Regions from separate parts of the Nesterenkonia flava genome, predicted to be linked through region 1. Evidence: riboswitches for the same ligand, from Rfam matches in the RefSeq annotation. Region 1 holds a riboswitch; the other holds the start of a gene.
What was found. A riboswitch is a leader RNA that binds a small molecule or an ion and turns the genes downstream of it on or off. The one in region 1 is predicted to bind S-adenosylmethionine.
Positions count from the first base shown of each region.

Region 2: linked by a shared signal. The riboswitch ahead of RH857_RS10620 (acyl-CoA dehydrogenase family protein) and the one ahead of RH857_RS10345 (PLP-dependent transferase) in region 1 are both predicted to bind S-adenosylmethionine.

Region 1 is NZ_JAVKGT010000027.1:34,388-37,590, forward strand. Features, by position in the region: gene RH857_RS10345 (PLP-dependent transferase) at 48-1,196, opposite strand; SAM riboswitch class IV at 1,216-1,330, opposite strand; gene gluQRS (tRNA glutamyl-Q(34) synthetase GluQRS) at 1,449-2,399, opposite strand; partial or broken gene RH857_RS10355 (MFS transporter) at 2,655-3,203, opposite strand, start outside.
Region 2 is NZ_JAVKGT010000029.1:13,633-16,835, forward strand. Features, by position in the region: gene RH857_RS10615 (acyl-CoA dehydrogenase family protein) at 1-540, opposite strand, end outside; gene RH857_RS10620 (acyl-CoA dehydrogenase family protein) at 554-1,774, opposite strand; SAM riboswitch class I at 1,783-1,873, opposite strand; SAM riboswitch class I at 2,013-2,118, shown strand; gene RH857_RS10625 (acetate--CoA ligase) at 2,123-3,203, shown strand, end outside.

The DNA of each region.
Region 1 (3,203 bases):
CGGGGGCTGCCGGCCGCTGCCGTGTGGTGGTCTCGCTCAGCACCCGATCACCTTAAGCCCCGGCCCGGCACGGCGGGCTCGTGGTCCTGTGCGGGAGATTCATACGGCGTCACATTGGCGGCGGCCGTGGCTCCGGGCAGACCCGCGAGGGCCTGATCGAGGGCAGCCAGGAATTCCTCCACCGGCTCGTCACCGACCACCACGCGCACGAGCCCGGGCCGCGCCCCCGCCTCGCGCTGCTGGTCCTCGCCCAGGTGGGCGTGGGTGCTGCTGGCAGGATGCGTGACGCGGTGCCCGGCGTGGGTAAACCGTGAGAGCAGGTCGACGACGGCGAGCGCGGCTGCCGACTGGGCGGCGGGTTCCCGCTGGGCCCGGACCTCGAAGGAGACCAGGGGGCCGGAGCCTCGGCGCAGGTAGATGCCGGCGCGCTCGTAGCAGGGGCTGGAGGCCAGACCCGAGTAGTAAGTCCGGTGCACGCCGCGGCTGGCGCCGCCCTGGTGTGCGGAGAGGCGCGCCGCGAGGCGGGCAGCGTTCTCTGTCTGGCGGGTCAGGCGGACGGCGAGGTGCTGCAGGCCGGCGAGAATCCGGGCGGCGGTGTCTTCTCCCAGTGGCTGGCCTACCTCAGGGGTCTCGCGGGCTGCGGGCTCCACGGTACCCGCGTCGATGAGCAGCCCGGCCTCCTCGGGGACGCCGGCCAGCAGGTGGGCCGAGGTGTGAACCACCAGGTCCGCCCCCAAGTCCAGGGGGCGCAGCAGTGCCGGGGTGGCGGCCGTGGAATCAATGATCAGGGCCGCATCGTGCTCGTGGGCCACGGCGGCGATCTCCTCGAAGTCCAGCACATCTCCGCGGGGATCCGCGATGGACTCGGCGATCAGGGCCACGGTGGACTCCCCCAGCTGGGCGCGCCAGGATTCGGCGTCGTCGGGATCCTCCACGACGTCGACGCTGACCTGGAATTGGGGCAGCCGCTGGGTGAACAGCCCGGTGTGGGCGCCAAACAGGGAGGGGGCGACCACCACGTGGGCGCCAGGCTCCGCCACGTGCAGGACCGCCAGCAGCAGGGCGTCCTCACCGCGGCTGAGCGCCTGGGCGCGGGCACCGCCTTCGAGGGCGGCGATGGTGGTCTCGAGCTGCCAGGCGGCGCCGACAGGCTGGGCAGGGATGGACTGGTGCGGGGTGTGGGTGTGCTCCGACATTGGAGAAAACTCCTGGTGTAACTCGCGCTTGCCCGGCGGCGTCTTCCGCGGGCCAGGTCCTCACCCGGGGCACCCCACCGCGGTAGGAGGGTTGCCGGCCAGCAAACCGGGGTTTAACGCTGGCACTCTTGACCTAAAAACGAGTGTGCCGTGTGACACGGCGGATGGCAAGTCGCGTTCCACCAGGTGAGCGGCTCGGCCGGCACCGGCTGAGGCCGGAATCTCGGCGCTGGGCGTTTCAGCCGCCGGGGCTCACGATGGATCGGTGTAGGCTCCTCCGGCGTCGGAAGTCTCTCCGGCGTCGAAGATCCACGGCTCACTCGGCAGCGCCTGCGGATCGAAGTCCTTCACCACCTCATCCAAGGGTCCGGGCGGCAGCCCCAGGGACAGAAGCAAACGGTCTCGCACCGCCTCTGCGGTGACGCCCTGGCTGTTGAGCTGCTCAAGGGTGACCGCGCCATCGCGCTTGGCCAGGCGCTTGCCCTCGGCATTGAGCACCAGCGGCACGTGCGCGTAGCTGACCTCCTGCTGGGCCTCTGGCCCGTAGAGCAGCCCGCGCAGATACGCCTGTCGCGGCGCGGAGGAGGCCAGGTCATCCCCGCGGACCGCCTGGTCCACGCCGGTGAGGTGATCATCGACGACGACGGCAAGGTTGTAGGCCGCTGCCCCGTCGTTGCGGACCAGTACCAAGTCATCCACGGTGCCGGTGATCTGCCCTAGCAGCTGGTCCCTGACGCTGAGCTCATGGGCCCCCGCGGCGTCTTCGGACACCCGCAGGCGCAGTGCTGGGGGCCGCTGATGGCGTCGTCGTGCCCGCTCATCCTCACTGAGGTTCCGGCAGGTGCCGGGGTAGGCCCCGGGCGGAGCGTGCGGGGCCCGGTCGGCCTCCTGGATCTCGCGCCGGGTGCAGAAGCACTCGTAGACCAGGCCCTGGACACTCAGGTGCGTAACGGCGTCGTCGTAGATCTCCTTGCGCTGGGACTGATGCAGGACCTCTCCGGAGAAGGTGATCCCCAGGGCCTCGAGGTCGCGTCGCTGGCGGTCGGCTGAGCCGGGCACCGTGCGTCCGGCGTCGAGATCTTCGTAGCGCAGCAGTAGGGGCCGGTCGGTGGAGGCGGCGAAGAGCCAGGCCAGCAATGCGGTGCGCAGGTTGCCCAGGTGCAGATCCCCCGAGGGACTAGGGGCGTAGCGGCCGGCAGACATGGTCTTCACCCTATCGGCAGGCTGTTGAGCGCGCAGAGGCTCACCGCGCGAAGACCTGTACACGGTACGCCCGACGACGACGCCCTCCTCGCTCGGCGAATCACACACCAGTTCGCGGATTCGCACCCCCCTTACGCAGCGCCCAGCGTGCATAAAGGGGGTGCGAATTCGTACGAATCGGCGGCGCGCCCCGGGCGCAGACACGAGAGCCCGATGACGGGCACCGGCGGGTGGCCCAGGCTGGACGAATACCGGCTAGACGAGCTCGGGCTTGCGGGCTGCGGCGTCGTCGTCCGGGGTGGTGTCGCCCTCGTGGCGCGTCTCGTTGAGGTCGATGCCCTGCAGGGACTTCGGCACCATAGAGACGGCGATGAGCGAGATGAGGGAGAGTCCCGAGAGGTAAAGGCCGATCATCCAACCCTGGCCGGTGGCGTTGTAGATGGCCTGGGCGATGGTCGCGGCGAAGGCGCCGCCCATGATGGAGCCGAACGCGTAGCCGATGGAGACCCCGGAGAAGCGCACGTTGGCGGGGAACATCTCTGCATAGAGGGCGGACTGCGGTCCGTAGGAGGGGCCCAGGCCGATGGTCAGCACGAACACGGCCAGCGCGAAGAGCGCCAGGGAGCCGGTGTCGATGAGGAACCACATCGGGATGCACCACACGATGAGGATCACAAAGCCGATCTGGTAGGTCAGCACGCGCCCGATGCGGTCGGAGATCCAGCCGCCCAGGTAGGTGAAGATGAACCAGCCCACGCTGCCCACCAGGGCGGCGATGAGGGTGGCGGTGCCGTCCATGCCCAC
Region 2 (3,203 bases), on a different contig from region 1:
GCCCTCGCCCTCTGGCACCAGGGTCAGGTCGGGGTCGGTGGGGTTGACCGAGTCGCCCCAAATCCACTGGCCCTGCACCGTGGCGCGGAACCACCGTTCACGTTCGGCCGGGTCGGTGATGGTGAAGACAATATTGCCCTCGTTGACGTAGTGGTAGGCCAGCAGCTGGGCGATCGAGGCGTCTGCGCGGGCCAGGATGCGCACCACCGTCAGTGCGGTGGACCAGTGGCCACCTCCTCCGCCGAACTCCTGAGGCACCAGGAGGGTCACCAGGCCGGAGTCCTTAAGGAGCTTGGCCTCGGTGTGTGGGGTCTGGTTGGCGCGGTCGCGCTCGATGGCGTCGGCCGCAAGGGTCTCGGCCACCTGCTCAGCGATCGCGCTCCAATGCGCAAGCTCCTGGGCGGTAGCGACGCCGGCGTCGTCCCAGTGCGAGCGCGGAGTGCCGGCTGCTGCTGTCTCGGTCGGTGCAGTGCCGGGCTGGGCTGTGCCGGGCTGTGCTGTCTCGGTCTGGGTGGTCTCAGGCTGTGCTGTCTCAGTCATGGAGGACTCCTTCTCAGGCCGTGGTGGTGTCGGGCTCGCCGACGCTCCACAGCCGCACGGGTTCGGTGCCGTTGACGCGATAGTCCCCGGCAATGCGGGCCTTGTAGACCCAGGGGTTGTGGCTGGTCACGGTGCGGGCGTTGCGCCAGTGCCGGTCCAGCCCCTTGGAGCGGTCGGTGCCGGAGGCGCCCAGCGCGTCGAAGATCCGCGCGGTGGCCTCCAGGATGGGCTTGTGGAGGGCCACCTGGGCGCGACCGGTGGCGAGCTCGATCTCGTTCGCGGCCGCCAACTGGGTCTGGTCGCCGGCCTCACGGGTGGCGAAGGCGGCGTCGAGCAGACGTGCGGTCTCCAGGACCTGGGCCCGGGCCAGATGCGCGACGGCGTCGACCTCCCCCACGGCCTGGAGCAGCTGCGGGTCGGTGCTGGGGGTCGCGGTGTTGGCGTGGGTGTAGGTGCGGCTGCGGGTGGACAGGGCGGCGGCGATGTCGCGTGCGGCAGCCTCGGCGATGCCGGCCAGCACGATGAGCAGCACGTGCTGGTAGAGCGCCGTCTGGTAGGGGAACCGGTCGCTGAGCAGCCGCAGCTCATACTCGGCGACCTCGGCGTCCTTCAGCACCATGGAACCGGAGGCGGTGGTGCGCTGACCCATGCCGTTCCAGTCGTCGCTGATGGTGACCCCGGGCTGCTCGCGGGCGACGAGCACGCCGAGTTCGTTGCCCTCCTCATCGCGGGCGGTGATGTCCAGCCAGTCGGCGAAGATCGACCCGGTGGTGTAGTACTTCACGCCGTTGACCACCGGGCCCTGCTCGGTCTGGGAGACCACGGTGCCGGAGCGGTGGAAGGCACCTTTGCCCGGTTCGGTCCAGCCGTTGCCGGCCAGTTCGCCGCGGCCCAGCCGCTCGAGCCACCGGCGGGCACCGTCGTGGCCCTCGCCGTTCCACAGCGCATCCTCCTGGATGGCCAGGTGGCCGCGGATGGCCTGGGGGATGTTGCTGTCCTGAGCGGCCAGCTCCACGAGCACCTCGGTGGTCTGCACCCAGTTCAGGCCCAGCCCGCCGAGGGACTCCGGTACGCGCAGGCGGCCGATGCCCTCGGCGGCCAGGCGGCGGATCTCCTCGGTGGGAAGCGTCCGGTTCAGCTCGCGGGCCAGTGCGCCCTCGCCGGCGGCGCTGATCGCCTCGGCGAGCGCCTGCGGAACGGGCAGGGAACGGTGGGCGGGCAGGGGAAGAGACATTCTGTATTCCTCCATCGTTCCTGGCGTTAGCACCGACCCTCAAAGAGGGGGTTGCTGCGACGTCTTCGAGCCAGGTCTCTCAGTCGCTCTGGATGGTCAAAGCTGTTCACACTGTAGCCTCCATCCGCCGCAGTGAACCAAATCGTGAACATTGAGCTGTCATTCAGCGTCATCTATCGCAGAGTTCGCCGGGCGCTGTTTGATGAGGCAAGAGACGTCGTCGTACTGTTGAGGCGATCCACCATCCCGAGCGGTCGAGAGATCTGGCTCTTTGACACCGCAGCAACCTTCACCCGTGGAATCCCACGCCGGTGACAAGGTGCTACCGCCAGAAACGATGGGAGAACATTGAGCAGCACCCCCGACCACCCTGGCGCCACCCTGCGCTATGCCGCGAACGATCAGATGCAGCAGGCCGCCGTGGAGCGGATTGATCCGCTGTACGCCGATGTGCACGCCTGGCCAGAACCCGAGAAGCACGACGACGACGCTCGCCTGGACTTCTGGGCGCGGGCTGCGACCCTGCTGGACTGGGAGACCCCGTGGGAGACCACCCACTCCTGGACCCCGCCCAGCCGCCAGGCCCGCCGGGGCCCGGACATGCGCTGGTTCGAGGGCGGGCGGCTCAACGCCGCGGTGAACTGCGTGGACCGCCACGTAGCCGCCGGGCGCGGTCAGAAGGTGGCCCTGCACTTCGAAGGAGAGCCCGGAGACCGGGTGGACGTCACCTATGCGGACCTGCAGGAGCGGGTTAATCGGGCCGCCAATGCGCTGGAATCGCTAGGCGTGGGGCACGGTGACCGGGTGGTCATCTACCTGCCGGTGCTCGTGGAGACCATTGTCATCACCCTGGCCTGCGCCCGGATCGGTGCGGTCCATCAGCTGGTCTTCGGCGGGTTCTCCGCCGAGGCGCTGCGGTTCCGGGTGGAGGACACCGGAGCCAAGCTGCTGGTCACCACCGATGGTCAGTACCGCCGCGGTGCCGCCGTGCCGGTCAAGGCCAATGCTGATGCCGCCGTGGCCGGGCTGACCGTGGACGCCGGCGGCACGGTGGAGCACGTGCTGGTGCTGCGCCGCACCGGCAGCGAGATCAACTGGACCGACACCGACCTCACCGGCGACGGCCTGGGCCGCGACGTGTGGTGGCACGAGGTGGTGGACACCGCCTCACCGGTACACGAGCCGCAGTTCTTCGACGCGGAGAACGAGCTGTTCATCATGTACACCTCGGGCACCACCGGCAAGCCCAAGGGCCTGGTCCACACCACCGGCGGCTACCTCACCGGTGCACTGTTCAGCTACCTGCGGCTCTTCGCCCACCCGGATCCGGCCCAGCGCGACGACGACGTCCACTGGTGCACCGCCGACCTCGCCTGGGTCACCGCCCACACCTATGAGATGTACGGTCCCCTGGCCGCCGGCGCCACCC